4 regions of the Streptomyces sp. NPDC005070 genome follow, and region 4 is predicted to be linked to each of the others. Evidence: riboswitches for the same ligand, from Rfam matches in the RefSeq annotation. Region 4 holds a riboswitch; each other region holds the start of a gene.
What was found. Region 4 has a riboswitch for S-adenosylmethionine ahead of ACWEBX_RS34550 (ABC transporter substrate-binding protein). Riboswitches for the same ligand answer to the same signal wherever they lie in the genome.
Positions count from the first base shown of each region.

Region 1: linked by a shared signal. The riboswitch ahead of ACWEBX_RS13760 (aminotransferase class V-fold PLP-dependent enzyme) and the one ahead of ACWEBX_RS34550 (ABC transporter substrate-binding protein) in region 4 are both predicted to bind S-adenosylmethionine.
Region 2: linked by a shared signal. The riboswitch ahead of thrC (threonine synthase) and the one ahead of ACWEBX_RS34550 (ABC transporter substrate-binding protein) in region 4 are both predicted to bind S-adenosylmethionine.
Region 3: linked by a shared signal. The riboswitch ahead of ACWEBX_RS11060 (putative leader peptide) and the one ahead of ACWEBX_RS34550 (ABC transporter substrate-binding protein) in region 4 are both predicted to bind S-adenosylmethionine.

Region 1 is NZ_JBSFZS010000032.1:61,121-69,556, reverse strand. It holds gene ACWEBX_RS13780 (NYN domain-containing protein) at 1-1,284, opposite strand, end outside; gene ACWEBX_RS13775 (hypothetical protein) at 1,321-1,560, opposite strand; gene ACWEBX_RS13770 (rhomboid family intramembrane serine protease) at 1,713-2,468, shown strand; gene ACWEBX_RS13765 (Lrp/AsnC family transcriptional regulator) at 2,510-2,791, shown strand; gene ACWEBX_RS13760 (aminotransferase class V-fold PLP-dependent enzyme) at 2,831-4,192, opposite strand; SAM riboswitch class IV at 4,380-4,496, opposite strand; gene trpD (anthranilate phosphoribosyltransferase) at 4,582-5,646, opposite strand; gene qcrB (cytochrome bc1 complex cytochrome b subunit) at 5,822-7,462, opposite strand; gene qcrA (cytochrome bc1 complex Rieske iron-sulfur subunit) at 7,459-8,436, opposite strand, start outside.
Region 2 is NZ_JBSFZS010000259.1:74-5,018, reverse strand. It holds gene ACWEBX_RS37110 (alpha,alpha-trehalose-phosphate synthase (UDP-forming)) at 1-1,264, opposite strand, end outside; gene ACWEBX_RS37105 (glucosyl-3-phosphoglycerate synthase) at 1,343-2,287, opposite strand; SAM riboswitch class I at 2,493-2,649, shown strand; gene thrC (threonine synthase) at 2,667-3,965, shown strand; gene ACWEBX_RS37095 (MoaD/ThiS family protein) at 3,962-4,237, shown strand; gene ACWEBX_RS37090 (cold-shock protein) at 4,679-4,882, shown strand.
Region 3 is NZ_JBSFZS010000023.1:69,985-78,420, forward strand. It holds gene ACWEBX_RS11025 (LLM class flavin-dependent oxidoreductase) at 1-685, opposite strand, end outside; gene ACWEBX_RS11030 (putative leader peptide) at 758-871, opposite strand; gene ACWEBX_RS11035 (GNAT family N-acetyltransferase) at 976-1,761, opposite strand; gene ACWEBX_RS11040 (ABC transporter substrate-binding protein) at 1,853-2,878, opposite strand; gene ACWEBX_RS11045 (amino acid ABC transporter ATP-binding protein) at 3,029-3,793, opposite strand; gene ACWEBX_RS11050 (amino acid ABC transporter permease) at 3,892-4,896, opposite strand; gene ACWEBX_RS11055 (hypothetical protein) at 5,246-5,380, opposite strand; SAM riboswitch class IV at 5,538-5,682, shown strand; gene ACWEBX_RS11060 (putative leader peptide) at 5,662-5,784, shown strand; gene ACWEBX_RS11065 (cell envelope biogenesis protein OmpA) at 5,896-6,687, shown strand; gene ACWEBX_RS11070 (hypothetical protein) at 6,835-7,107, opposite strand; gene ACWEBX_RS11075 (acyltransferase family protein) at 7,480-8,436, shown strand, end outside.
Region 4 is NZ_JBSFZS010000184.1:34-8,469, reverse strand. It holds gene pcaDC (bifunctional 3-oxoadipate enol-lactonase/4-carboxymuconolactone decarboxylase PcaDC) at 1-659, opposite strand, end outside; gene ACWEBX_RS34570 (DUF6059 family protein) at 765-1,028, opposite strand; gene ACWEBX_RS34565 (dipeptide ABC transporter ATP-binding protein) at 1,025-2,749, opposite strand; gene ACWEBX_RS34560 (ABC transporter permease) at 2,742-3,701, opposite strand; gene ACWEBX_RS34555 (ABC transporter permease) at 3,705-4,784, opposite strand; gene ACWEBX_RS34550 (ABC transporter substrate-binding protein) at 4,781-6,415, opposite strand; SAM riboswitch class IV at 6,638-6,747, opposite strand; gene ACWEBX_RS34545 (LLM class flavin-dependent oxidoreductase) at 6,940-7,776, shown strand; gene ACWEBX_RS34540 (nucleoside deaminase) at 7,809-8,375, shown strand.

The sequences.
Region 1 (8,436 bases), on a different contig from region 4:
CCCGTCGGCCACCTCACGGTCGGTCGAGACGACGATGACCGGGCGGCCGGGCGGCTCGGCCCGCACGAGCTGACGGATCAGCTCGTCCGCCGTGACGCCGGGCTTGGAGAAGAGCACCCGCACCCCGCGCGGGGGCGCGAGCAGCACCGGCGCGGCCAGTTCCGCCCCGTCGAAGACACAGGTGACCTCGGCGCCGGTCTGCGCGGCGAGCTGCGAGAGCTGTCCGAGCAGCCGCAGCCGCTGCTTCTCCAGCGGCATCTGGGGATAGCCGGTCTTGGTGACGTTGTAGCCGTCGACGACCAGATGCGCCTGGGGCAGCGCGAGCAACTGGTCCAGGATCGCGGGGTCGTTCTCGGACAGCGCGCGGGTGGCGATGTCCTTCGGGGTCATCCGCCCCGGTTCGACCGCCTCGACCGTCTCCGCGGGCCGCACGGAGACGGGAGGCAACGCCAGTTCCCGGCGCAGCCCCTGGGCCGCCTCCAGGACCGTGTCGAGCAGCAGCCGCACCCGCATGTCCTCGACGCTGCGCCCCTCGCGGGCCGCCTTGCGGGTGGCCTCCAGGGCCGCCTCGGCCTCCGAGAGCCGCGCCTTGAGGCGCCGCGTCTCGCTCTCGGCCGCGGACACCTGTGCCTGGCTCTCCGCCTTCGCGCCGTCCGTCTCGGCCTGGAGCTTGCGCAGGGCCGCCTCACCGCGCTTGACGTCACTGAGGGCCCCGCGCAGCTTGCGGTGAAGCGATTCCGCTTCCTTCCTGGCCGACTCCAGTTCCGTACGCAGCCGTTCGGTCTCGGCGCGGGTCTGCCCGCGGGCCTCCGCGAGGTCCGCGCGCAGCCGGTCCAGTTCGGCGCGGCTCTCCTCGCCGGCGCGCTCGGCGTCCGCCCGCAGGGCCTCCTCGCCCGCGGCGGTCACGAGCTTCACCCAGCCGGCCGGGCGCACGACATAGGCCGCGGCCGCCACGTCCAGCGGATCCGCGGCCGGGGGCGGCGCGCCCGAGTCGAGAGCGCCGACGAGCTCGGACTGGGTCTCTCTGAGCTTCTCGGCGATGCGCTGTCTGAACAGCGGGTCCGTCTCCAGCGCCGCCGCCATCGCGTTACCGGCGAACTTGACGCGGCGATTGGGGGCGAACCGGGCGTACTGCCTCAATTGCGCGGGCAGTTCGGACACCGTCAGCCCGCCGAAGCCGTCCGAGACGATCTGCACGACCCGACGGCGCACGCCGTCGGGCAGCGGACGGTCGAGCACCTCGGCGGTGCCGTCGTCCGGCTCCCCGCCTGTGGTCTCCACCATCCGTTTCACCCCAATATCCGTGCGGGCCCCGCTCCGTCAGGAGCCGGCGCCCGGCCTGTCCACGAGTTCGACCTGATCCACCGCGTTGCACCAACGGCACCGCACCGCCTCGATGGTCTCACTGACCACCTCGCGCTCCTCGACCTTCGGCTCACCGGCCAGGTCCAGGTGCACATACTCGACGACCTTCGACGAGCGAGTCACGTCGAAACGCGTGAGGTTGCCACAGAGGGTGCAGCGCCAGCGGGTCTTGGCATCGGGCAGGGGAACCGTCATAGGGCAGCCGCTTTCCTTCTAGTGTCCGTCCGGCGCGGTTTTCCCGGCGCTTTGGCTCGTAACCCTACGGCCTGGCGGGTACTCGACGCTCGGCTGTCCACGGCGGCGAGGCGGTCTGTGCGCATCGGCGTGGTTACGTCATGCTCTGCACCATGATCGGCAATTGGAGTGCGACGGTCGGCGGGGCGCTGCGGGGCCGGTCCGCGCCGGTGACGTACGGACTGATCGTCCTGTGCTGTCTGATCTTCGTGATCGGTCCCGCCTCGGGGCTCGATCCCGCGTACGGCACCGGGGACGAGCTGCTGGTCGCGCAGCGGGCGTATTTCCGCCGCTGGGGCGTCGTGCCGGCCGCCCTGTTCGACGGGGCGCCGGGCGAGGCGCTCACACCGGCGACCGCCCTGTTCATCCACGGAAGCTGGCTCCATCTCCTGGGCAACATGCTCTTCTTCTACGTCTTCGGGCTCATGACCGAGGAACGCATGGGCCATCTGGAGTTCGCCCTCTTCTACCTGGGCTGCGGGTATCTGGCCCTGCTCGGGTACGCCGCCGCCAACGCGACCTCGCAGCAGTCCCTGGTCGGGGCCTCCGGGGCGATCTCCGCGGTACTCGGCGCGTTCCTCTACCTTTTTCCCAAGGCCCGGGTGACCAGTCTCTTCCCGTTCCTGTTCTTCCTGCCGCTGAGGTTCCCGGCCTGGGTGGTGCTGCCGTTCTGGTTCTCCCTGCAGTGGCTGGCGGCGGGCCGCAGCAGCTCGGGTCCCGGGGTCGCCTATCTGGCCCACCTCGTGGGCTTCTCCCTGGGTTTCGTCTACGCGTGGGCCCGCTTCCGGCGCCGCCCGGCCGTCGTGCCCGTCCGGAGGGTCCTGCCGGGGCCCCCGGTGGAGCGGCCGGGTCCCGTGGACCGCGAGTAGGGTGAGATCCCCAGCAGCGGCCCCTAGGGAGAGAACCAGCCGTGATCACCGCGATCGTCCTCATCAAGACCAGCGTGGACCGCATCCCCGAGATCGCCGAGTCGATCGCGTCGCTGGAGAGCGTCAGCGAGGTCTTCTCCGTCACCGGCACCTACGACCTGATCGCCATGGTCCGGGTCCAGGCCCACGACGACCTGGCGGACGTGATCCCCGGCAAGATCAGCAAGATCCCGGGCGTCGAGGCGACGGACACGCACGTGGCGTTCCGTACGTACTCCCAGCACGACCTGGAGGCGGCGTTCGCGATCGGTCTCGACTCCTGACCGACGCGGCGCCGCCTCCGGGCGGAGCTGCCGTGGGCGTCAGACCGCCGGGACGCAGCGGCCGTCCTCGGTGCGGTACTGCCAGCGCGCGCCGTCCCTGACGAGCTCGCGCACCGCGCGGACGAACCGCTCGACGTGCTCGTCGGGGGTGCCGGCCCCGAAGCTGACGCGGATGGCGTTGAGGGACTTCTCGCCGGGGGCGGCCTCGGGGGCTCCGCACTCACCCGCGGTCTCCGGGTCGCTGCCGAGGAGTGTGCGGACGAGCGGGTGGGCGCAGAAGAGGCCGTCGCGCACTCCGATGCCGTACTCGGCGGAGAGCGCGGCCGCGAAGTGCGAGCTGTTCCAGCCCTCGACGACGAAGGAGATGACGCCGACCCGCGGGGCGTCGTCACCGAAGAGGGAGAGGACGCGGACCTCGGGGACCTCGGCGAGGCCCTCGCGGACGGTGCGGATCAGGTGCCGCTCGCGGGCGAGCAGGTTGTCGAAGCCCTCGTCGGTGAGCGCCTTGCAGGCCGACGCGATCGAGTAGGCGCCGATGACGTTCGGCGAGCCGGCCTCGTGGCGGGCGGCGCTGTCGTGCCACTCCACGTCCACGCCGCCGTCCGCGCGCCGGGTGACCTTGCGGCTGGCCCCGCCGCCCGCGAGGTAGGGGTCGGCCTCGCGCAGCCAGTCGGAGCGGCCCGCGAGGACGCCGGAGCCGAAGGGCGCGTACAGCTTGTGCCCGGAGAACGCGACCCAGTCGACGTCGAGGTCCTGGACCGACACCGGGTGGTGCGGGGCGAGCTGCGCCGCGTCGAGGACGATGCGGGCGCCGTGGGCGTGCGCGGCGGCGGCCAGCTCCCGCACCGGCCACAGCTCCCCGGTGACGTTCGATGCGCCGGTGACGCAGACCAGGGCCGGCCCGTAAGGGTCGCGGGCGGCGAGGGCGCACTCCAGGGTCTCGACGGCCTCGGCGGGGGTGCGCGGGGCGTTCAGGTAGGTCACCCGGGCGTCACGCCAGGGCAGCAGCGAGGCGTGGTGCTCGGTCTCGAAGACGAAGACCTGGCAGCCGGCCGGGAGCGCCGCGGCGAGCAGGTTGAGCGAGTCGGTGGTGGAGCGGGTGAAGACCACCTGGTCGGCGGCGCGGCAGTCGAGGAACTCCGCGACGGTCCTGCGGGCGTTCTCGAAGAGGTCGGTGGAGAGCTGCGAGAGGTAGCCGGCGCCCCGGTGGACGCTGCCGTAGTACGGCGCGTACGCGGCCACGTCGTCCCACACCCGCTGGAGGGCGGGCGCGCTGGCGGCGTAGTCGAGCGCCGCGTAGGTCACCTCGCCGCCGGTGACGAGCGGGACGGTGACATCCCGGCCGAGAACGGACAGAGGGGCACAAACGGTCCGGTCGGTGGCAACGGTGGAAGCAGACATGGCGAGCTCCTGTGAGAGGCAGGCGGAATCACCGCGCGAGCCGGCCGCCGGAGGACGGCGCTCAGCGCGGGAGAAGGGTGAAAGGCGTGTGCGGAGGCGGGGCTCGGCGCCCTAACGCATTCGCTTGCTCACAGAAGGCTCCCTCGAACGACCAGGACCCCTGGTTGTCCGCCCGGAGAGCGGGAGGGGTCCGCGCTTGCCGTAGGCCTCGCTGCCTACGACCTGGTCTTCACCCGGGGCACCCCGCCACGGACGGAGGGTTGCCGGACAGCCGGCCGGGGCCTGATGGCTGTCACTCATGACCTGGTACAGCATCTTGCCAGAGGATCTTCCCCACGCAAGACGCGGTCCACGATCCGGACCGCGTCTCGCGTGGGATCCCGGGTGGATCAGGCGTTGCTGGCGGCCACCCAGCGCTCCAGGGTGCGCTTGGCGGCGCCGGAGTCGATGGCCTCGGCGGCCTTCTCCATTCCGGCGCGGAGTTGCTCGGCGAGCGGCGCGCCGGTCGGCGACAGGGCCACCAGGGCGGCCGCCGAGTTCAGCAGGACCGCGTCCCGTACGGGCCCCTTCTCGCCGTCCAGGAGGCGCCGGGCGACCTCCGCGTTGTACGAGGCGTCGGCGCCGCGCAGGGCCTCCACGGGGACGATGTCGAGCCCGACGTCGCGGGGGTCGAAGCGCTCCTCGGTGACCTTGCCGTCGCGGACCACCCAGACGTGGGAGCCCGCGGTGGTGGTCAGCTCGTCGAGGCCGTCGTCGCCGCGGAAGACGAGCGAGGAGTTGCCGCGCTCGGCGAACACGCCCGCCACGATCGGCGCCATCCTGGGATCGGCGACGCCGACCGCCTGGGCCTTCACCCGCGCCGGGTTGGTCAGCGGTCCGAGCACGTTGAAGGTGGTCCGGATGCCCAACTGGCCGCGGGCCGCCGCCACATGACGCAGCGCCGGGTGGAACTTGACCGCGAAGCAGAAGGTGATCCCGGCCTCCTCGGCCACCGCGGCGACCCGGCTCACCGGCAGTTGGAGATTGACGCCGAGCTTCTCCAGGACGTCCGACGCCCCGGACGCGGAGGACGCCGCCCGGTTGCCGTGCTTGACGACCTTGGCGCCGGTGCCGGCCACCACGATCGAGGACATCGTGGAGATGTTGACGGTCTTCGCGCCGTCGCCGCCCGTTCCGACGATGTCGACGGTGTGTCCGGGCACCTCGATCACGTTGGCGTGCTCGTACATCGCGCGGACGAGTCCGGCGATCTCCTGGACGGTCTCGCCCTTGGCCCGCAGGGCCACCACGAACCCGGCGATCTGCGCGTCGGTCGCCTCGCCGCGCATGATGCGGTCCATGGCCCAGGCGGTGTCGTCCGCGCTCTGGTCGCGGCCTTCGAGCAGTCCGTTCAGTACCGCGGGCCAGGAACGGCCCGCCGCGGTGTCGCCTCCAGCGGGGTTCACAGCGCTCATGGTCGCTCCTGGGTTCGTGGGTCACGCGGTCGCGGGTGACACGGTCATGGGTGACGCGGGGTGGATCGCCCCGCACCACCGGGTGAGTCCACCCTATCCAGCCCGGAGACGGCGAAGAGCCCCGTCCATTGCGTGGACGGGGCTCCTGCCGTGGCGAACAGCCGGGGATCAGGGATCAGTGGTGGCCGTGGCCGCTCGCGATCTCCTTGTACTCCTCGACGGTGGGCTTGGGGATCTGGCCTTCGTCCCCGTAGAAGCCCTCGCTCATCTTGGCGCGCAGCTTCTGCGTGCCCGAGACCTTGCGCTCGACACCGTTCTCGTCGACCGTCGGGCCGATCTCGGCCGGCTTGTACTGCTCGTGCGCGGTGAGCGTGTGCAGCGCGTCCTGGCTGAGCGGCTCGTGCACCTCGATGAACTCACCGTGCGGCAGCCGCTTGATGATGCCCGACTCGCGGCCGTGCAGCACCTTGTCCCGGTCCCGGCGCTGGAGGCCGAGGCAGACCCGCTTGGTGGCGATGAAGGTGAGCACCGGCACGACGAAGAAGGCGATGCGCACGAACCAGGTGATCGAGTTGATCGCCAGGTGGAAGTGCGTGGCCCAGATGTCGTTGCCGCCGCCGACGAGCAGGACGAAGTACCAGCTGATCCAGGCGGCACCGAACGCGGTCCGGGTCGGGACGTTGCGCGGGCGGTCCAGGATGTGGTGCTCGCGCTTGTCGCCGGTGACCCAGGACTCGATGAACGGGTAGACCGCGATCGCGACCAGGACCAGCGGGAAGATCACCAGCGGGATGAACACACCCAGGACGAGCGTGTGACCCCAGAGGTTGATCTCCCAGCCCGGCATGACACGGATCAGGCCTTCGGAGAAGCCCATGTACCAGTCGGGCTGGGCGCCCGTGGACACCATGTCCGGACGGTACGGACCCATCGTCCAGATCGGGTTGATCGAGGCGATCGCCGAGATGGCCGCGATGACACCGAAGACCAGGAAGAAGAAGCCTCCGGCCTTGGCCATGTAGACCGGCAGCAGCGGCATGCCGACGACGTTGTTGTTCGTCTTGCCGGGGCCCGCGAACTGCGTGTGCTTGTGGTAGAAGACCAGGATCAGGTGGCCGACGACCAGGCCGAGCATGATGCCCGGCAGCAGCAGCACGTGCACCGAGTAGAAGCGGGCCACGAAGTCGCCGCCCGGGAACTCGCCGCCGAACAGGAAGAACGACAGGTACGTGCCCACGATCGGCACGGACAGGACCGCGCCTTCCATGAAGCGGACACCGGTGCCGGAGAGCAGGTCGTCCGGGAGCGAGTAACCGGTGAAGCCGGTGAACATGCCGAGGACGAACAGCAGGAATCCGAAGACCCAGTTGACCTCACGCGGCTTGCGGAACGCACCCGTGAAGAACACGCGCATCATGTGCACGAACATGCCGGCGAGGAAGATCAGCGCGGCCCAGTGGTGGATCTGACGGATCAGCAGACCACCGCGCACATCGAAGGAGATGTGCATGGTCGAGTTGAACGCCTCGGACATCAACTGGCCCTGCAGCGGGACGTAGCTGCCGTGGTACGCCACCTCGTTCATCGACGGGTGGAAGAACAGGGTCAGGTACACACCCGTGAGGATGATGATGATGAAGCTGTAGAGGCAGACCTCACCCAACATGAACGACCAGTGGTCGGGGAAGATCTTGCGCATGTTGGACTTGGCCAGGGAGTAGATCCCGAGACGGCCGTCGGCCCAGTCGGCGACCCGCTCACCGGCGGGTGCCTTCTCGCGCGAGGGGCGCGAGTCGGAGGTGGTGGTAGTGCTCATCCGCGCTCCCAGAATGCAGGACCGACGGGCTCCTTGAAGTCGCTGAGCGCTTCGAGGTAGCCCTCAGCGTTCACGCCGATCTGCAGCTGCGGCAGGGCGTGACCCGCCGGGCCGAAGATGACCCGGGCACCGTCGGAGAGGTCGAAGGTGGACTGGTGGCACGGGCACAGCGCGTGGTGCGTCTGCTGCTCGTACAGGGAGATCGGACAGCCGACGTGGGTGCAGATCTTCGAGTACGCCACGATGCCCTGGTAGGACCACTCGAGTTCCTGCTTGTCCTTGATGTCCTCCGGCTGGAGCCGGATGATCATCAGGGCCGCCTTGGCGATCTGCTTCTGGAAGTCCTCGTCGTGCTCCTCCAGGCCCTCGGGCTTGGCGAAGGTGAGCGAACCGACGGCCAGGTCCGAGGGACGCAGCGGCTCGTTCGTGTTCATGTTGACGAGGAGCTTGCCCTTGGACCACAGCGTGTGGCGCAGCTTCGTGCCGGGCAGCGGGCCGAGGTCGCGCAGCAGCATGACACCGGAGAGCGGGAACAGGGCCAGCGCGCCGAACATCGTGTTGCGGATCAGCTTGCGGCGGCCGAGCGCGGACTCCCTGGCGCCGTCCTTGAAGTCGGCCAGGACCTTGGCCTTGACCGCGGGCTCCGCCTCGATCGGGTGACGCTCGTCGGCGATCTCCATGTCGGACATCAGGGTGCGGGCCCAGTGGACCGCGCCCGCGCCGATCGAGAACAGCGCCACACCGAGACACATGCCCAGCGCGAAGTTCAGCGCGCCGATGTGCCCGAGCGGGAACACGAAGATCGACTTGTCGTTCGGGATCGCCACGTACGCGGCGATGAAGCCGACGGTGGCCACCATCGACAGCACGAACAGCAGGGCGACCAGACGCTCGGACCGCCGGGCGGCCCGCTCGTCGATGTCCTGGATGCGGTGCTCGTGGGGCGGCAGCCCCGGGTCCGCGAACGGGTTCTG
Region 2 (4,945 bases), on a different contig from region 4:
CGGCCTCCCGGGACAGCACCAGCGCGCAGCCCTCGTCGGAGACGACCGGGATCTCCTTGGCGACGAGGTTCATGCCGTCCCTGATGGGGTTGACGAGGGCGACGTCGGCGAGCCGGTAGGCGGCGAGCGAGCGCGCGAAGTCGTCCTTCACGTGCAGCACCACCGGGGTCCAGCCGGGCGTTCCGTACCGCTCGTTGATCTCGTCGGCGAGCCGCTGCACCTCGGCCGTGTAGTCCCGGTACACCGCGAGGTCCTGCCGTGACGGATAGGCGAACGCCACGTGGACGACCCGCTCGCGCCACTCGGGACGGTCGTCGAGGAGCTGCCGGTACGCCAGCAGTCCCCGCACGATGTTCTTGGACAGCTCGGTCCGGTCGACGCGCACGATCGTCCTGCGGTCCGCGCCGATCTCCTCGCGCAGCGCCGCCATCCGTTCCCCGACGTCCGCGCGGTGTGAGCGCTCGCGCAGGAACTCGGCGTCCGCGCCGAGGCCGTGCACGCCGACGCGGGTCTCGCGCACCGGCGGCAGGGCGCCCTCCAGGTGCTCGATCGTCCGGGGGGCGCCGCCCGAGGTCCCGGTGGCGCGGTAGCGGCCGGGTTCGGTCCCCTCCGCGCAGCGCATGAAGGCGGTGGCCCACCGCCAGGTCAGGAAGGCCACCCGGTCCGCGCCGAGCATGCCCGCCATCAGCTCCGCGCGGATGTCGTCGGGGAGCATCCGGAAGTAGTCCTCGGGCGCCCACGGAGTGTGGGAGAAGTGACCGATGCGCAGGTCGGGGCGCAGCTCGCGGAGCATCCCGGGCACCAGGCACAGGTGGTAGTCCTGGACCAGCACGGCCGCGCCGTCGGCCGCCTCCTCGGCCAGTGCCTCGGCGAAGGCGCGGTTGTAGGTCCGGTACGACTCCCACCGGCGCCGGAACTCCGCGTCGAAGACCGGCTCCAGCGGGGTCTGGTAGAGCAGGTGGTGCACGAACCACAGCACGGAGTTGGCGATGCCGTTGTACGCGTCGGCGTGCGTGGCGGCGTCGATGGCCAGCATGCGTACGCCGTCCTCGTGGACTCCGCGCCGGACGGCCTCCCGGTCGCCGTCGCCGAGGGCGGAGCAGATCCAGAGGGCACCCGCGTCCGGCCCGATCGCCGAGAGTCCCGAGACGAGACCGCCGCCGCCGCGTCTGGCGTGCAGCGAGTCGTCCTCCCGTACCTCGTAGGTGACCGGGCCGCGGTTGGAGGCGACCAGAATCCTGTGGGCACCGTGCGTTGAAGCCATGCCTCGAAACCTAGCCCCGTCTCGAAACGCTCAAACGCGCCCTTCGGCCGTATGCGATCGGCGGCCGTCGGCGCCGGACTACGCGGCTTTGCGCGTCTGGTACTCGGAGATTTCGCTCATCGGCGGCCTTTCCTCCGTGTCCACGGAGTACGTGCGCGGCCGGAAACCGTCGCGGTCCCGCTCGAACTGGGTGAGGGCGGGGCGGATCAGGTGCCCGCGCGCCAGCCGGAGCTGCGCGGTGCGGTAGATCGCGGCGGCCATGCGGCCGAGCGCCTGGCCGTCCTGGTGGCGGTGCTTGCGCACCCCGACGTCGACCTGGGCGAGGGCGTCCAGTCCCACCAGGTGCAGGGAGTCGACGAGCATGCCCAGTTCGACGCCGTAGCCGACCGGGAAGGGGAGCTGTTCGAGCAGCGAGCGGCGGGCCGCGTACTCGCCGCCGAGCGGCTGGACGAAGCCCGCGAGCTGCGGCCAGTGCATGTTCAGGAGCGGGCGGGCCATCAGCTCGGTGACCCGGCCGCCCTGCCCGCCGCCGCCGGCCAGCGGGCGGTCGTACATGGCCTTGACCAGGTCGACGCCGGGTTCGGTGAGCAGCGGGCCCACGATCCCGGAGACGAAGTCGGACGAGAACTCCTTGAGGTCCGCGTCGATGAAGCAGACGATGTCCCCGCTCGTCACGAGCAGCGACCGCCACAGCACCTCGCCCTTGCCGGGCACGGCCGGGATCCGCGGGAGGATGTCGTCGCGGTGCACGACACGCGCGCCAGCGGCGGCGGCGACCGCGGCGGTGCGGTCGGTCGAGCCGGAGTCGACGACGACGATCTCGTCGACGAGGGGCACCTGCTGCATCAGGTCGTGGCGGATGATCGCGACGATCTCTCCGACCGTCTCCTCCTCGTTGAGCGCGGGCAGCACGACACTCACCGTCGACCCGGTGACGCGCTTGGCTGCCATGATCCTGTGGAGCGGGCGGTCGGTCGCGGACCAGGAGCGTGTGCTCAGCCAGCTTTCGACTTCTCTCAGCACCGTCTGCGGCTCCTCACTGTCTGATCACACGCTCTCATCGGCGTGCCCGCTGCGGCCAGCGGCAGATCGATTGCCGTCGTCTCGCGGTTCGGACGACTATCTCAACTGTCCTGGCCTTCGGTTACAGTCTTGAACAACGCGCATGACCATCGCATGTCCTGGATCGTCGGCGCGTATCGTGTTCAACAGTTCAACAATCAAATACCGCTCATCCAGAGGGGCAGAGGGATACGGCCCGATGAAGCCCCGGCAACCCTCCAGCCGGTCTCGTACCGATCGATGTCGATCGCGTCGCGAGGCTCCCGGCTAGGGAAGGTGCCAAATCCGTCTCACGGCGAAGTGCGCCGTGAGGAAGATGAGGAGAAAGGGCCTCGCCTCCATGGCTGCGCAGACAGTTGCAAGCACCACGAACTCCGCCGACGCGGTGGACCTCGGACCGGCCGCGGCGCTTTCCTGCCGCGAGTGCGGACACCGCGTCCCGCTCGGCCCGGTCTTCGCCTGCGAGGAGTGTTTCGGCCCGCTGGAGATCGCCTACGACTTCTCGGCCTACGACACCGAGGAACTCCGCAAGCGCATCGAAGCGGGACCCGCGAACATCTGGCGTTACGCGCCGCTGCTGCCCGTCCCCGCGGACGTGGCGGACAAGCCGAACATCAACCCCGGCTGGACCAAGCTCGTCCAGGCCGACAACCTCGCCCGCGAGCTCGGCGTCGACGCCGGAAAGCTCTTCGTCAAGGACGACTCCGGCAACCCGACGCACTCCTTCAAGGACCGCGTCGTCGCCCAGGCCATCGAAGCGGCCCGCGCCTTCGGATTCACCACCCTCTCCTGCTCCTCCACCGGCAACCTCGCCGGAGCGGTGGGCGCCGCGGCGGCCCGCGCAGGCTTCCGCTCCTGTGTGTTCATCCCGCACGACCTGGAGCAGGGCAAGGTCGTCATGGCCGCGGTCTACGGCGGCGAGCTCGTCGGCATCGAGGGCAACTACGACGACGTGAACCGTTTCTGCTCCGAGCTGATCGGCGACCCGGCCGGCGAGGGCTGGGGCTTCGTCAACGTCAACCTGCGGCCCTACTACGCCGAGGGCTCCAAGACCCTGGCGTACGAGATCTGCGAGCAGCTCGGCTGGAGGCTCCCCGACCAGCTCGTCGTGCCGATCGCCTCCGGCTCCCAACTCACGAAGATCGACAAGGGACTCCAGGAGCTGATCAAGCTCGGGCTCGTCGAGGACAAGCCGTACAAGATCTTCGGCGCCCAGGCCGAGGGCTGCTCCCCGGTGTCCGTCGCCTACAAGGCCGGCCACGACGTCGTACGGCCGCAGAAGCCGGACACGATCGCCAAGTCGCTCGCGATCGGCAACCCGGCGGACGGTCCGTACGTGCTCGACATCGCCCGGCGCACCGGCGGCGCGGTGGAGGACGTGAACGACGAGCAGATCGTCGACGCGATCAAGCTGCTCGCGCGCACCGAGGGCATCTTCGCGGAGACGGCGGGCGGTGTGACCGTCGGTGTCACCCGCAAGCTCATCGAGAACGGTCTCCTGGACCCGGCCCTCACGACGGTCGTGCTGAACACCGGCGACGGCCTCAAGACCCTGGACGCCGTGGCCTCCGACACCGGGCTGACCGCGACCATCCGCCCGAACCTCGACTCCTTCCGAGAGGCTGGCCTCGCATCATGAGCGTCAACGTCCGCATCCCCACCATCCTGCGCACCTACACCGGTGGCGCCGCCGAGGTGACGGCCGAGGGCGCGACCCTCGCCGAGGTCATCGGCGACCTGGAGAAGAACCACACGGGCATCGCCGCGCGCGTCCTGGACGACCAGGGCAAGCTGCGCCGCTTCGTCAACGTGTACGTCAACGACGACGACGTGCGCTTCGAGCAGGGCCTGGAGACGGCGACTCCGGACGGCGTGGGCGTCTCGATCATTCCGGCTGTCGCCGGAGGCTGATCGTTACCCTCGGTAATGCCGAACACATTGCGTTCACATAATTGCCCCCTCCGTAAGACAAGCGGAGGGGGCAATTCTGTAGGGTTGAACGCGCTAGAGTTGGGGAAGTCGCTCCAATTTTGATGTTGGTTTCATGCCGGACGCATATGAGTGACCGTTCGGCGGGCGACAAGAAGTAGCCAAAATGGCTCACCTTTTTGGGCATTTTATGGCATTTACGGGGCCCGACTTGCCCTGAATCCTTGCGCATTCTCCGCATATCATTGATCGGCCATGCCCAGAATTCTCGTCCGATTGACCTGTTGCAGAGGGCAGTTGGACAGATACATTCAGCCGCGGTCGACGCGTTCCGGCGCACACCCCCAACCGTTGGGGGGTGAGGTCTGACCCGGATCCGCGAAGTGTGGATCTGTGCAAGGGCCAGTAATAGGGGAGTTAGGCATGGCTCAGGGCACCGTCAAGTGGTTCAACGCGGAGAAGGGGTACGGCTTCATCGCGGTCGACGGTGGTGCGGACGTCTTCGTGCACTACAGCGCGATTCAGATGGACGGCTACCGCACCCTTGAAGAGGGTCAGCGAGTGGAGTTCGAGATCTCGCAGGGCCAGAAGGGTCCGCAGGCGGACATGGTCAAACTCGCCGTCTGATCGGGCGCGAACGACCACCGACTCACTCACGCACGAGGGGCTCGCCCGCTCAAGGTGCCCGAC
Region 3 (8,436 bases), on a different contig from region 4:
GCCGGGGCGTGATCGAGGGGCCCTTGACGCTGAAGCGGCGGCCCTCGAAGTCGATGTAGTGGAGCTTGTCGCGGTCGATGAAGCGCCCGGTGGCGACATCGCGTATCTCCGCGTCGTCCTCCCAGCTGTCCCAGAGCCTGCGGACGGCCTCGACGTAGTCGGCCGCCTCGTCGAAGAGGTCGGTCACGAGTTCCTGCCCGGCGGGCGTGCCGTAGTCCTCGATGCGGAACGGCGGGATCGTACGGCGTCCGAAGTGCGCGGCCTCGTTCTGGCGGGCCGAGACCTGGACGCGCACACCGGCACGGCCGGTGCTCACATAGTCGAGGGTGGCGATCGCCTTGGAGATGTGGAACGGCTCCGTGTGGGTGGCGACGACGGTCGGCACCACGCCGATGTGACGGGTCAGCGGCGCGATCCGCGCCGCGATGAGGACGGCGTCCAGGCGGCCGCGGACCTGGTCGGTGCGGCCGTCGGGTTCCGTGGGCGAGGAGGACTGGAGGCCGAGGGCGTCCTCGATGGTCACGAAGTCGAGCAGACCGTGCTCGGCCTCGGTGACCAGATCGGCCCAGTAGGCGGCGGTGAGCAGTTCACCGGGCCGGGCGACGGGTTCGCGCCAGGCCGCCGGGTGCCATCCGGCGCCGTCGAGGGCGACGGCAAGGTGCAGAGGTGAGGGTGACGAGGACACGGGGGTGCCTTCCTGATCGGCCGTACGAGGAATCGCGCCCCGGCGAGCGGGGCGGGGCTGCGTGGGAACAGGTCAGGGGCGACAGAGCGCGCCGGCGACCCGCAGCAGATCGATGTGCGGCCGGCCGTACAGGTGCAGGGGCGGGGGCGCGAGCGGTCGCGGCGCACGGCGGGACACATGACGCATGTGTCTCACCTCCGCCCCATCGGCCCGGTACTCCCGGGTCCCTCGTCCGCCCGGCCCCTGCGGGTCCCCGTCGGGGTGCCGCACGGCCCTCGACAAGCCCAACTTCACCGGTGCGCCGTTTCTTCCGGCGGCCCGGCCTCTTCCTGCCCCGCGGGCACGGTCCGCTGTCCGCCGGGGGTGCGGACGAGCACGAACCGTGTGCGGCGGCGCAGGGTGAAGCCGATCGACTCGTAGAGCCGGATCGCGTTCGTGTTGTCGGCGGCGGCGTGGAGGAAGGGGGTGTCTCCCCGCTCCCTGATCCCCGCCGCGACCGCGCGCACGAGGCGGGTGGCCAGGCCTTCGCCCCGGTGGTCGGGATGGGTGTACACGGCGCTGATCTCGGTCCACCCCGGCGGGCGCAGGCGCTCACCGGCCAGAGCGATCAGTCGGCCGCCTTCCCGGAGGCCCAGGTAGGCCCCGAGCTCCACGGTACGGGGCAGGAAGGGACCGGGCCGGGTGAAGGCGATCAGGTCGAGGATCTCGGGCACGTCGGCGGGGCCGAGTCGTACCGCTTCGGGGGCGGGCTCGGAGTGCAGCGTGGTGGCGGTCAACTGGACCCCGTCGCCGCTGTGTTCGATCGTCCAGCCGTCGGGCACGGACTGGACCGCGGTGACCGGGGTGAGGGTCCCCGGACCGACCAGTTCGGCCAGGTCGTCCCACGAACGCGGGTCGGCGGGGTCCGCGAGGGCGGTGAACGGGGACACGTCCGCGGGATAGCGGGCGGCCCGGCCGACGCGCTCGGCGAGGTGGGCGTGCGGACCGGTCAACGCGGCCCACGCCGCGTTGTCGAGGACGTGCGGTGCGGTCGGACGCGGGGAAGGGGCGGGTGCGGGGTGGACGCTGGTGGCCATGGCGGTGCGGATTCTCCGTATCTGGAACGCGGCCGGACACGCCCCGGAACTCCGCCGCGGCGCGGCGGAGTCCCTTGGCGCGGGCGGTGGTTCAGGAGTTGTCGAGCGGCAGGCCGGGCGGGTTGACCTGGGAGGTCTCCACCGCCTCGTTCGAGAGGTTCCAGGCGGCCAGCCACTTGGCGTACTGGCCGTTCTTGATCAGGTGGTTGATGGCGTCGGCGACCGGCTTGGCGAGACCGCTGTCCTTCTTCGCGGTGGCCGCGATCAGCCCCTGGATCGTCGCGCCCGCGCCGGAGAACTGGCCGGCGTTGCGGGTCGGGTGGGGGGACTTGGCGTTCTGGGTGACGTGGTAGGCGACGGCCGGGTTGGGGCCGAAGGAGGCGTCGATCCTCCCGCTGTTCAGCGCCAGGGCCGTGGCGTTGTTGTCCTGGTAGTACTTGACGGTGAGCTTCTCGCCCGACTTGGCCAGCTTGTCCTTCCACTCCAGGAGGATCTTCTCCTGGTTGGTGCCGGCACCCACCGCGACGGTCTTGCCGGCGAGGTTCCGGTAGTCGCCGTCGAAGTTCCACGTGCTCTTCTTCGGCACCTCGAAGGCGAGGTTGTCCTGGCGGTACGAGGCGAACTCGTACTTCTTCTTGCGCTCCTCGGTATCGGTGACGTTGGAGAAGGCGACGTCGACCTTGCCGCTGTCGACCCCGACGAACAGGTTCTCCCAGGTCGAGTTCTTCACCACCGGCTTCAGTCCGAGGACCGCGGCGACCAGCTTGCCCAGGTCGGGTTCGCTGCCGGTGAGCGTCTTCTGGTCCTGTCCGACGAAGTTCAGCGGCGGCGACCCGGCGGGCAGTGCGCCGATGCCCACCACCAACGTGCCTCTCTCCGCGACGGACTTGGGCAGCTCGGCGCTGATGGACTTCACCTCGGAGACCTTCAATGTGGTCTCCTTCGCGGCCCCGTTGGAGAGCGCGCCCACGGTCACGGTTCCGGCCGCGTCGGTACCCGTCCGAGTGGCGGCGTCGCTGTCTCCGCCGCAGGCGGCGAGGGAGACGGCGAGAGAGGCGACGGCGGCGATGGCGGCGACGCCGCGGAGGGCTGTGCGGTTCAGGCTGAGGGTGCGCATGGCTGTCCTTGTCGAGTGTGCGATGAGAGATGTGGGGGAACGGTCCCGGCGGGCCGCCGAATCGGGGGTCCGCCCCGACGTGGGTCGGGGCGGCGGGGGCAGGGAACACCTCGTCGAGCGGTGTCCCGCTGCGCGTCGGATGCGAAGCGGTCAGAGCACCTTGCTCAGGAACTCTCTGGTGCGCGCTTCTCGCGGATGGTCCAGCACCTGCTCGGGCGGGCCCTGTTCGACGATGCGTCCGCCGTCCATGAAGACCACACGGTCGGCGATCTCTCGGGCGAAGCCGATCTCGTGCGTGACGATGACGAGGGTGGTGCCGCTGTGGGCCAGATCCTTGATGACGGCGAGGACTTCGCCGACGAGTTCGGGGTCGAGCGCGGAGGTGGGTTCGTCGAAGAGGATGACTCCGGGGCGCAGGGCGAGGGCGCGGGCGATGGCCACGCGCTGCTGCTGGCCGCCGGACAACTGCCGGGGGTAGGCGGCGGCCTTGCCGGCCAGGCCCACCCGGGCGAGCAGATCGCGTGCGAGCTCCTGTGCCGCGGCCTTGGACAGCCTGCCGGTCGCCACCGGAGCCGCGGCCACGTTGTCGAGCACGGTCAGGTGCGGGAACAGGTTGAAGTTCTGGAACACGAACCCGATCCGGCTGCGCTGGGCGAGGATGGCCCGCTCGCTCAGCTCTCTCAGCCGGTCGCCGTGCCTGCGTACGCCGATGAGCTCGCCGTTCAGGCTGACGTGACCGATCTCGGGCTTCTCCAGGTGGTTGATCACCCGGAGGAGCGTGGACTTGCCGGAGCCGGACGGACCGAGGACGACCGTCACCTCGCCAGGTCGCACGGTCAACTCCACGCCGTCCAGAACCCGTTGAGCCCCGTACCACTTGTGCACGTCGTGCACCTCGACGGCGGCGGGCTCCACCCGCAGCGCGTCGGCGATCTCGGCGGCCGGAGCCGCGTCCGCCACCTCAACGGCCGGAGCCGTCCGTGTCCTCACGGTCGTCAGATGCGTCTCGCCGCTCATATCGCCGTCTCCCTCCGGAACCGGGCCCGCACGTCGCGCAGACCGTTCCGCGCCTTCTGCAACGGAGTCGGCGGCAGGGTGCGCAGGGCGCCCCGTGAGTAGTGCCGCTCAACGTAGAACTGGATGACGGACACGACGCTGGTGAGGATCAGGTACCAGGCGGTGGCGACGAGGAGCAGCGGCACGATGTCGCCGGGGTAGGTGCTGCCCATGCTCTGCACGGAACCGAAGAGGTCCAGCAGGGACACGTAGAAGACCAGCGAGGTGCCCTTGATCAGACCGATCAACTGGTTCACGTAGTTGGGGGTGATGGAGCGCAGCGCCTGCGGGAAGACGATCTTCGCGAACTGGTAGCGCTTCGGCAGACCGAGGGCGGAAGCCGCCTCGTGCTGGCCCTGGTCGACGGAGAGGATGCCGCCACGCACCACTTCGGAGGCGTAGGCCGCCTCGTTCAGGCTCAGTCCGACGACGGCGACGGCCATGTCCGTCGCCAGGCGGGACTCGTCGAAGGTGAAGAAGGCCGGCCCGAACGGCACTCCGACGCTCAACGTCTGGTACAGCGCGCTGAAGTTGTAGAGGAAGAGCAGAACCACGATCAGCGGCACCGACCGGAACAGCCAGGTGTAGACCCAGCTCACCGCGCGCAGCACCGGGCTCCGGGAGAGTCTGGCCAGGGCCAGCAGGATGCCGCCGAGCAGCCCCAGGAGCGCACTGTAGAAGGCGACTTCGAGGGTGATGAGCAGGCCGTCGAGAATGGTCGGGCGCAGGAACCAGTACCGGAAGCGATCCCACTGGTAGAAGGGGTTGGTCACCAGTCCGTGGGCGATCTGGGCGACGAGCACGAGCACGACGGCCGTGACGATCCAGCGTCCGGGTCGCCGGAGCGGAAGGACCCGCTGGGCCGCCGGTCGTTCGGACGCGACGGGGACATCGTTGCGAGGGATCGCCTCGGCGGGCGGTGCTGATCCGAAGGACACAGCGGCGCCGGGAGGTTGGCTCATGGAGAACTCCAGCGGATTCGGACACCCCGGACCACGGGGCGGCGGCGCACCGCCGAGCGGGACGGCTCGGTACACGGCGATGCGCGGGCCCCTGCGGGACGAGGGCCGGACGGGGAAAGGGCGTTTCGCGACAGCGGTGGTCGCCGAGGGCTCGGTGGAGCCGGTCGGCGCGTGGTCGTCAAAGACCTGGCGTCACCCTCGGCTCGTGATCGCCGATGGCTCGGAGGAACCGTCGGTTCGTGATCGCGAGGGATGCGGACGAGCCCTCAGTTCGTGATCGCCGACGACGTGAACGCCGATGCCCCGGAGGAGCCGCGCGTTCGTGGTGGGCGAGGAATCGGAGAGACTGTCAGCCTTGGCTGAGGGAGCGACAGATGCCCGTACACAGGGCGCTGTTGACGCGCAGCAGGTCCACGGAGCGGTCGGCGCAGAGCACATTGCGGCCGAGGCGCCGCCATGCGGCCGTCCCGTCAGCTCCGTGCATCGCCGTCACCATTTCTTCTCCGGCCGAAAAGGCATCCTGTGGTGCGCCGCAGGTTAGGCCTGTCCGGAAAACAATGTCAATGCGGGTGACCACCAGGTGAGACCGTGCGTACGGCCTTCTTGACGGCGCAACGGGGCGCATCGAGACTGGCATGGACGGTCACGATTGTCAGCGCCACGGTACGGGTACACCCCGCTCCAGTGGTCATCGGCCCCGGCCCGCTGACAGGCAACCCTTCCACCGCGACGGGGTGCCCCGGGTGACGACCGGGTCCCGCCGGCGTGGCGGGGCAAGCGTGGTCTCGCGTCTCGCGAGCCCTGAGCCAGGACCGGTGGGAATTGCCCAAGAGCGGTTTGACGAGGCGTCTGCACATCGACCTCCTGCGCGTCTCCAGCGCTTACTGATCCGCGGCCGGTCCGTTCGATCCGGACCGGCGCGACGAGCGCAGTCAATCCGCATCCGGCCGCCGGTGCCCACAAAGCGGCGGTGGCTTCCGCCTTCCCCCAGGGAGAGTCATGCCCGAGACAGCTTCGCGCACGTCCAGCACTGCCAACTCACGCCCCTGTGACCAGTTTTCGCTCCCCTCTGCCCTTCGGCTCAAGCCGACGTCGACCCCGTCCGCGCTCCCCCACCGCGTCGACAGCCGCATCGGCGTCGGTCTCGCCGGCGGCTTCTACCCCGCTCCGCACCGCTACGAGCTGTATCTGTCGCGGAGTTGTCCGTTCTCGCTGCGTATCGCCATCACGCTCGGACTGCTCGGACTGCGGGACTCGGTCGCCACCACACTCCTGGCGGACCCCGCGCGGACACCCGACGCCTTCGCCTCACTGCGCCGCGCCTACGAGGCCACCGAGCATCACTTCGACGGGCCGCTCACGGCGCCCGCCCTGTGCGACCGGTGGAGCGGACGCATCGTCAGCAACCACCCGCCCGCCATCCTCCGCGATCTCGCCGGGCTGCTCTCCGGTCACACCACGACGTGCCCCTCCACGCTCCGTCCTCCGTCCCTGGCCGCCGACATCGAAGCCCTCCGCGATCTGCTGGACCGCGATGTCACCCCGTCCGCCGCGCCTTCGAGGCTCGCGGGGGCCTTGGACCTGTTGGACTGCCAACTCGTAGGACGCGCCTACGTGTTGGGCGACTTCCTCACGGCGGCGGACGTGGACGTGTGGACGGCGCTCATCGGTCTCGGCCGGTCCCGCGCCCTCGGCTCGCGCCCCCGGCTCCTGGACTACGTACGCCGTCTCGGTGATCACTCGGCGTTCCGGCAGGCGCACGACGTGGTGCCGCTCGGGGCGGAGGTCTGACGCTTCCGGCGGAAGCGTGTGTGCCGGGCAGGTGGGTGGTTCCTCGCGCGAACGGCATTCGCCGTTCCGCGGCCACCGGCCCGGCGTCCGGACCGGTCACTCGCCGGGACCCGACACTCGCGCGGACCGGTCACCCGCCCGGACCCGTCACTCGCGCGGAACCAGCAGGATGCTGACACCGTTCACCGTGGAGTTCCACCGCCGGCCCTGCTCCAGGACCTCGCGCCCCTGACCCAGAATCCGGTCCTGGAGCACCAGCGCCGAATCACGCAGTTCCTCCCACGGCTCGGTCGTCTCGAAGACCCGCCGGGACCGCTCCACGGAGCCGACCAGAGAGCGGCAGGCCGCTTCCACGTCGGGGACGTTCTGGCCGGCCGATCCGACGCCCTCGAGCGACCACGTCATCCACAGGTGGCCCATGCCATCACTCTGTCCCATCCCCGGAAACGACGCATTCCCGGCGCGGAGCGCTGGATGACGACGAAGAGCTCCGGCAGGCCGTGAGGCGTCGACCCGCGCGCAGGCGATCCAGGCGAAAGTAAGCAATCCTGGCAAAAGCCGACTCATCAGGGCGTGTCCCGCGCCGCGTCGCCGGGTGTCCGCACTTCCATGTGGATTCCACGGCCCCGCGAACAGAACTCCGGCGAGCCGCCGGACCGGGCCGCCCCGCTCGCCGTGCCCGCTTCAATGCCGGTCCGGCGCGGCCGACACCCACAGGACCCGGTCCAGGCAGGCGCCTCCATGAAACCCGCACCTCCCGTTCTCCGGCCGCTTCCGCGGCGGCCTTCACCGGTGTCGCGTCCACCAGCGTCCGGCGGATCCGCCGGGTCCCCGCGGCTGGGCCGGCTGGACGCCCTGCGGGGGATCGCCGCGCTGCTCGTGGCGGTCGACCATTCCTCGTACTCCTTCATGACGGAGTTCCGGAAGCAGGTGATGCCCCAGATCGACATCGGCCGGTACGGCGTCATGCTGTTCTTCCTGGTGAGCGGTTACGTCATTCCCGCCTCGCTCGAGCGGCGGGGCTGCGTGAGGAGCTTCTGGATCGGGCGGGCCCACCGCATCTACCCGCTGTGGGCCATGGTGGTGGGCTCAGCCCTGGCGCTGAACCTGGTCGGCGTCGCACATCTCGGCACTCGCTTCGAGGGGCGGAATCCCCTCACGGTCGCCGTCGCGCACACCACCCTGCTTCAGGAACTGCTGGGGACGCCGAGTGTCGTCCTCGTCCTGTGGACACTGTCGTACGAGCTGGCGTTCTACCTGCTGGTCGTCGCCCTGTTCACGGTCCGGCTCCACCGGCGCTCCGCGACCGTCTCGGTGGCCCTGGGAGCGCTGGCCGCCGTGAGCGCGACCGCGGCGTTCGTGCCACCGGCGTCCGCGCTGACCTCCGCGGTCGGCGCGGGACCGCTCGTCGCGCTCGCCTCCACGGCGCTGGTGTTCGCCGTCCTCTGCGGGAGTTCCGGGAGGTCCGGACTGCGGGTGCCGGGGGCCGTGGCGGGAGGCGTGCTCGCGCTGGTACTGGTCTCCTTCAACGGCACCGTTCCGCTCTGGGAAGGCCTGGTGATCCTGGCCGTGATGTTCCTCGGCACCGCCGTCCAGCGGGCGGAGAGCGGGGAGAGCACCTGGCCGCGCGCGGCCCGCACCGCCGCCGTGGTGGTGATCTGCGCCGTGGGGAGCGCGTACGCGTACGGCGGCACCGCTTCCTTCGTACGGCGCGGCTGGATCACGGCCTTCCTGCTGGCCGTGCTCACC
Region 4 (8,436 bases):
AGTGTGCGGGCCTCCGCGGGCCCGGTGACCTCGTCGTCGGAACCGGCCAGCACGAGGGTGGGAACACCCACCATGCCCAGCTCGCCCCGCACGTCGAAGGCGGCGAGCGCCTCGCAGGCAGCGATGTAGCAGCCGGGGTCGGTGGTGCGGACCATCTGCACGGCCCACTCGGTGATCGCGGGCTGGGCCGCGGCGAAGCCGCTCGTGAACCAGCGTTCGGGCGAGGTACGGGCGATCGGGTCCAGGCCGTTCGACCTCACGATCACCCCACGCTGCCGGAACTCGTCGGCCGTGCCGAAACGGGGCGAGGCGGCGATCAGCGCCAGGGACGCCACCCGCTCGGGGCAGCGCAGCGCCAGTTCGAGCCCGATGGCCCCGCCGAACGCGCAGCCCGCGTACCCGAAACGCTGGATGCCCAGCCGGTCGAGCGTCGCCAGCAGCCGTCCGGCGAGTTCGGCCACCGATCCGGCCGGATAGGCGGGTGCTCCGCCGTGTCCCGGGAGATCGAAACGGAAGATCCGCCAGCTCTTCGAGAGCTCGGGAATCTGCCGGTCCCACATGTGCCAGGTGGTGCCGAGCGAGGGTCCGAGTATGAGGACCGGAGCGTCTTCCGGGCCGTCGAGGCGGTATTGCAGGGTATTGGTCGGTGTCTCACTCACGCCCTGCACGCTCTCACATCACACGAATTTTCACGTGATCGGGCCTGAATCCCGTGCGAGCTGTCCCCCTATGGGGTGGCGTCGTAAGGGTCCTCCGGCGTGGCTTCACGTATATGTTCGTCGGACCTCGATGCCCAAAGCACACCAGAGCTCCCGCTCCACGTCCGTCGGCGGGACGTGCCCCGCGGGCCGCTCCGGGTGGCCGGCCGGTGGCCGGCGGCTCGTGTCCGGCGTCCGGTCCGGCTCATCCCGGTGGACGGAGGGCTCGGGCAGCGGGCATCCCGACAGCATGGAGCCGACCGCCAGCAGACCGGAGGTCCACCGGGCGAACACGTCGGCCCATCGGCGTGCGCGGCGTCTACCGGTCATGTCCTTGCCGCTCCTTCGTCGAGGGCGTCCACCGCACTGTGGGAACGGAGGGTATCCCGCTCCTCCCGGGCGTCGGGGACCGGATCCCGCCGCCGGGACTGCCGGACCGGATCGGGGACCGGCAGTGCCGCGAGGAGTCCGCGGGTGTAGTCGTCCTGTGGACTGCCCAGTACGTCGGCGGTCGAACCGGACGCGGCGACCCGGCCGCGGTGCAGGACCACGACACGGTCGGCGACCTGCTCGACGACGGCGAGATCGTGGCTGATGAACAGTGCCGCGAAGCCCAGTTCCCGCTGGAGTTCGGCGAACAGGCCGAGCACCTTCGCCTGGACGGACACGTCGAGGGCCGAGGTGGGCTCGTCCGCGATGAGCAGCCGGGGCCGCAGGGCGAGCGCACGGGCCAGCGCGGCACGCTGCCGCTGGCCGCCGCTGAGTTCGTGGGGGTAGCGGTCCGCGTAGGCGCGCGGCAGGTGTACCGACTCCAGCAACGCCTCGGCCTCGGCGCGGATCGCCGCGGCCGTCAGTTCGCGCCGGTGGACGGCCAGTGGTTCGGCGACGCTGTCGGCGACGGTCAGCAGCGGGTTGAAGCTGGCCGCGGGGTCCTGGAACACGTAGCCGATGTGGCCGGCCCGGCCGCGTGCGCGTCGCCGGGTCGTCAAGGGCTCGCCGAACACGTCGAGTTCGCCGCCGGTCACGGCCGTCAGACCGGCGACCGTCCGGCCGATGGTGGTCTTGCCGCTGCCGCTCTCCCCCACCAGCCCGAGCACTTCACCCGATCCGATCTCGAAACTCACGCCGTCGACCGCCCTGAAGCCCTTCCTCCTGAGCCGTCCCGGATGCTCCACGACCAGCCCGGCGGCCCGCACGACCGGCGGCCCGGTCCGCGCGGCGGAGGCCGGCGCGCGGCCTCCTTGCCGGCCGAAGACCGGGACGGCGGCCAGTAGTTCCCGGGTGTACGCGTGGCCGGGCGTCGCAAACAGCGCGCGGACCGGCGCCTGTTCCACCACCTCGCCCTCACGCATCACCACCACGCGGTCCGCCAGGTCGGCGACCACGCCCATGTTGTGGGTGATGAGGAGCACCGCGGTACCGAAGTCGGTGCGGCACCGGTGCAGGAGCTCCAGGATCTCCGCCTGGACGGTGACGTCCAGCGCGGTGGTGGGCTCGTCGGCCACGATGAGCCTGGTGCCGAGGGCGAGGGCCATGGCGATGACGGCCCGTTGCTTCTGACCGCCGGACAGTTGGTGCGGGTAGTGGTCCACGCGAGTGGCCGGGTCCGGGATGCCGACCTGGTCGAGCCAGTCGACGGCCATGGCACGGCGTTCGGCCCTACTGCCGCCGTGTCCGTGGGCCCGCAGTCCCTCGGTGAGCTGCCAGCCGATGGTGAAGACCGGGTTCAGGGCCGTGGACGGCTCCTGGAACACCATCGCGGCGTGGGTGCCGCGCAGTTCGCGCAGACGGGCCGGGGGCGCGGTGAGTACGTCCTCGGCCGGGTCGGCGGTGCCGTCGCCGAGCAGCACCCGGCCGCGGGTCGTCGCGGTGGCGGGCAGCAGGCCGAGGACCGACCTGGCGGTCACGGTCTTGCCGCTGCCGCTCTCGCCGACCAGGGCCAGCGTCTCTCCCGGAGCGACGGCCAGGTTCACTCCCTTCACGGCGGGGGCCGGTCCGGCGTCGGTGGCGAACGTGACCCGCAGGTTCTCGATGCGCAGCAGGTCAGTCATCGTCCGTGCCTCCGTCCGTCGTCGTGGGTGTGGGCGCCGCGGCCCGCCGCCGGAGCCGGGGGTCGGCCAGATCGGTGAGGCTCTCGCCGAGGAGGGTGGTGCCGAGCACGGTGAGCACGATGGCCAGGCCGGGCGGGACCGCGGTCCACCAGAGCCCCGAAGTGACGTCGGCGACCGAGCGGTTGAGGTCGTATCCCCACTCGGCCGCCGAGTTGGGCTCGATGCCGAAGCCGAGGAAGCCGAGCCCGGCGAGGGTGAGGATGGCCTCGGAAGCGTTGATGGTGAAGATCAGCGGGAGGGTGCGGACCGAGTTGCGCAGCACGTGCCGGAACATGATCCGCCGGGTTCCGGTGCCGATCACCCGGGCCGCGTCCACGAAGGGCTCCGCCTTCACCCGGATCACCTCGGCCCGTACGACACGGAAGTACTGCGGGACGAAGGCCACGGCCACCGAGCAGGCGGCCGCGCCGAGACCACCGGCCAGGCTCGACCTGCCGCCGCTGATCACGATCGACATGACGATGGCGAGCAGCAGCGGCGGGAACGCGTAGAGCGCGTCGGCCAGCCCGACCAGCGACCGGTCCAGCCTGCCGCCGAGGTATCCGGAGACCAGGCCCAGGACCGTGCCCGGCACCACCGACAGCAGCAGTGCCGCGAGAATGATCTCCAGCGCGGTCCTGGCTCCCCACACCGTGCGGGACAGGACGTCGTACCCCGCGATGGTGGTGCCCAGCGGATGGGCTCCGCTCGGGTGCTGCTGCGATCCGAACAGACCGGAACCGTCCTGGAGTTGGGCATAGCCGCGCGGGGCGAGCAGCGGGCCGAGGAGCGCCGCGAGGACGAAGAGCGCCGTGAGGACCACGCCCGTGAGCAGCATGGCGCGCTGCACCGCGCCGCCGGTGCGCAGGCGCTCCGGCAAAGGTGTCCGCCGGCGGAGGAGAAGCTGTGCCACGGCTCAGTACCTCACTCGGGGATCGATGAGGGCCGCGAGGATGTCGACGAGGAAGTTCGTCACCGCCACGACGACGGCGAACAGGGCCACGATGCCCTGCACGGCCGGGAAGTCACGCACCGTCAGATAGTGGGCGAGTTCGTAGCCGAGTCCCTTCCACTCGAAGGTGGTCTCGGTGAGCACCGCTCCGCCGAGCAGTCCGGCGACCTGGAGTCCGAGGACGGTGACGACGGGGATCAGGGCGGGCCGGGCCGCGTGGCGGGTGACCAGGCGGAGGGGTGCCACGCCCCGGGACCTGGCGGCCTCCACGTAGTCGGCGGAGAGGGTGCCGATCAGGTTGGTGCGGACCAGTCGCAGGATGATGCCGGCGACGAGCAGACCCAGCGCGAGGGCGGGCAGGACCGCGTGCTTCAGGACATCGACGACAGCCGCTCCGTCGCCGCTGCGCAGGGCGTCGACGAGGTAGAGCCCCGTCGTGCTGGACTGGTCCTGGAGGAAGAGCTGGACGTCGGTGCTCGCCCGGCCGGACGCGGGGAGCCAGCCGAGCCGGATCGCGAGGACGAGCTTCAGCAGCAGTCCCACGAAGAACACGGGGGTGGCGTAGGTGAGGACGGCGAACAGGCGCAGCGCCGCGTCGGGCGCGCGATCCCGGTGCGTGGCCGCCACCAGGCCCAGGGGGACGCCGACCACGAGGGCCACGACGAGTGCGTTGAAGGCGAGTTCGGCGGTGGCGGCGCCGTAGGTGCCCAGGACGTGGGTCACCGGCTGGTTGTCGGTGACGGTGTGGCCGAAGTCGCCGGTGGCCAGGGACCTGAGGTAGTCGAGGTACTGGGTGAGCAACGGCCGGTCGTAGCCCGCCTGGTGCAGCTTGGCCTGGAGCTGGTCCGGGGTGAGCCGGTCGCCGAAGGCGGCGCTGATCGGGTCTCCGGTGGCGCGCATCAGGAAGAAGACCAGGCTGACGAGGACGAGCACGGTGGGGATGATGAGGAGGAAGCGGACCACCAGGTAGCGGGTGAGTCCGTATCCCGCGGCGCCGCCGGCCGGAGCGGCGGCGCCGGGGATGTCCTGGGTCGGGGCGCTCACTTCTTCGCGAGCCCGGCCCAGCGGAACTGGTATGCGCTGCTCAGCTCGTCGGGCACACCGCTGACGTCGGTACGGGTGACGATCGCGGTGGACCCCTGGAGCAGGGGAAGCAGGGGCACCGAGGCGGCGGCCTTGTCCTGCGCCTCTTCGAGCAGTTCGGCGCGCCGGCCGGTGTCGGTCTCCGTCTCCTCCTTCTTGATCAGCTCACGGACGGCGGGGTCGGAGTAGTCGTTGGCGACCCAGCTGTTGGCCGAGTAGAAGGGCGAGAGGTAGTTGTCGGCGTCCAGGTAGTCGGCGTACCAGCCCAGTTGGTAGAGCGGGTACAGGTGCTTGACGCGGTCCTTGCCGTACTGGGTCCACTCGGTGGACTGGAGGTTCACCTTGAACAGTCCGGTGGCCTCGAGCTGGGTCTTGACCAGCGCGTACTCGTCGGCCGAGGAGGAGCCGTAGTGGTCGCTGTTGTACTGGAGGCTGAGGGTGACCGGGGTGGTCACCTTCGCCGCCTTGAGGCGCGCGGCGGCGGCAGCCTTGTCGGGGCCGCCCTTCTTGTCGCCGTAGAGCGACTTGAAGGAGGCGGTGGCGCCGGTGAGGCCGTCGGGCACGGAGCTGTACAACGGCTGGTAGCTGTTCTTGTAGACCTGCCGGGCGAGTTGGGCCCGGTCCACGGAGTCGGCGACGGCCTGCCGTACGGCCAGCGCCTTGGCCTTGTCGGGCTTCTTGGTCCTGGTGCCGTACGGCTGGGTCCGGAAGTCGAAGACGATGTAGCGGATGCCGTTGCCCGAGCCGGTGTGGACCTTGATGTCCTTCTTCTTGGACAGGTCGTCGAGGTCGGCGGTGGTGAGCGTGCGGTAGACGGCGTCGACGGTGCCCTGCTGGACGTCGAGCTTGAGGTTGCTCGCGTCGGTGTAGTACTTCAACTGGACGTTCTTGGTCTTCGCGGCGCCCAGACCGCCGCCGTAGGCGCTGTTGGCGGTGAAGGACACCAGCGAGTTCTTGTCGTAACTGCGCACGCCGTACGGACCGTTCCACGGCTTGCCCGCGACGATCGACTTGTCGTCGAGGATCTTGTCCGCGGGGAAGACCTGTTCGTCGACGACGTAGCCGGCGGCGGTGGACAGCACCTGCGGGAACAGGCTGTCGTCGGCCGACTTGAGGGTGAAGACGATGGTGGTCGGCGCCGGGGCGGCGACGGAGTCGAGGTCGTACAGGAGGGACGAGGGACCGTTCTCGTCGGCGATCTTCAAGGTGCGGTCGAAGCTGAACTTGACGTCGGAGGACGTCAGTTCGTGGCCGTTGGCGAACTTCAGGCCCTTCTTCAGCGTGACCGTGTACTCCTTGGGTCCGGTCGGCTCGATCCCGGTGGCCAGGTCCGGGGAGACCTCCGTGGCGCCGTTCCTCACGCTGAGCAGGGTCGCGAAGACCTCGCTCGCGATGGTGCCGGAGCCCGCGTCCCAGGAGCCCGCCGGGTCGAGGGCGGTCACCTGGTCCGTCGTGCCGACGGTGATCCCCGCTTCCGTGGAGCCGGTGGAGGTCTTGCTGCTCGTGCAGCCGGTCAGGGCCACCAGGAGCGCCGTACCGAGGGACATCGCGCCGAGCGACCGGAAGGGTCTGGTGGTGTTGTGCTGTGCCATGGCTGGTCTCTGCTTCCGCATGGTGGGGTGCACGAAGGGGCTTCGGCAGGCGGGGCATGCCGAGCGCGCGCTGTCGTGTGAAGGAGGGTGAGGAGTGGGTGCGGGTCAGCCGTGACAGAGACAGCTGCAGACCAGCAGGAGATCCACGTGGCGCCGGGAGCACAGCACAAGGCCCGTTGGCACGCCGTCCTCCCGGGAATGTCGTCGGCCCTCGGACCGGTGGGAACGCACTTGCAGAACAGGAAGATCCGCCGAGCCTTCACCTGGGGCACCCCACTGCGTCGAGGGTTGCCGTCCGGCCAGCCAGGGCTTGATCACCGGAACTCGTAGCTCGCGCTCACCGTAGGTTCCCGGTTCTCCCGGCGTCAAGGGCGCGCGACAAGCAATGTGATTGCAATCTGATGAGTCATCAGATTGCAATCGTATTGCACGGGACCGGACCTTCGGAGTGAAGCGTAAGCTGCGGCCGGAAAAGCGCGAGAACCAACTGCCCACCATTGGTGCGCGGTTGCTAGGGTCGGACCATGCAGATAGGCGTCAATGTCCCCAATTTCGGACCCGGCACCGACCCGGAAACCCTTTCCCGTTGGGCCAGGACGGTGGAAGGCCTCGGCTTCGACCTATTGATGGTCTCCGACCACGTGGCCATCACATCGGATGTCGCGAAACAGTATCCCGCCCCGTTCTACGATCCTTTTACGACGCTCTCCTGGCTGGCCGGTTTAACGACCCGGGTAAAGCTGGGCACCACGGTTCTCATCGCGCCCTACCGGCATCCTCTGCTGGTCGCGAGAATGGCGGCCAACCTGCATCAGCTCTCCGGCGGCCGGCTGATCCTCGGTGTCGGTGTCGGCTGGGCCCGGGAGGAATTCGACGCGCTCGGCGTTCCCTTCGAGCGGCGTGGCGCGCTGACCGACGAGTTGCTGGAGACCCTGCGAACCGCGTGGGCCGACGAGGCCGACTACCGGAGCGGGCAGATTCCTGTCTGGATCGGCGGCAACAGCGACGCGGGACTGCGCCGGGCGGCCCGCCTCGGCCTGCCGTGGCATCCGCTCCGGTTCACCATGCCGTGGTTCCGTGACGCGGTGGACCGCCTGAAGGACATCGCCGACGAACTCGGCCGGCCCGTACCCGGTCTGGCGCCGCGCATCGTTCTCCGGCTCACCCGGAAGCCGGTCGACCATCCAGACCGCCGAGCCGGCGAAGGCACCATCGAGCAGATCCTCGACGACATCGAGCAGTTGCGCCTCGCCGGTGCCGGCACGGTGGTCCTCGACCCCTACAACGGCGACCCGGACGAGACCCTCAGGCCCGAGGTGGCGTGGCAGGCGCTGGCCACCGTGGCCGCGCACCTGGCATAGCCCCCACCCACGCCCACAGAGACGGAGCCACAGTGGCCCCCAACGCCCACGAAACCCACCACGGCGACAGCCCCCACGCCGACGACACCGGCCCGTCCTCCGTCGTCGGCGAAGCCGACCTCGCTCATCTCCGCCGCTGCCTGGACCTGGCGGCCGAGGCCGTCGACGCCGGTGACTGGCCGTTCGGCTCGCTGCTGGCCGACGCGGACGGCAAGGTCCTGGCCGAGGACCGCAACCGCGAGTCCACCACCGGGGACCCGACCCGGCACCCGGAGTTCGAACTCGCCCGCTGGGCCGCGGCCAATCTGAGCCCCGAGGAACGGGCCGCGGCGACCGTGTACACCTCGGGAGAGCACTGCCCGATGTGCGCGGCCGCGCACGGCTGGGTCGGACTGGGCCGCATCGTGTACGCGAGCTCGTCCCAGCAGGCCCGGGACTGGAAGGCCGAGTGGGGCGTGCCCATCACCTCGCCCCTCAGCCCGTTGTCCATCCGGGACGTCGTACCCGGCCTGGAGACCGCCGGCCCGGTCCCCGAACTGGCCGAGCAGGTGAAGGAGTTGCACCTGCGCTTCCGGACCGGCCTCGACGCGGCCGGCTGACAGCACCGACAAGCGAATCGGATCGACCGCGCCTGCGAGTTGGTGAGGCTCAAAGGCGGCC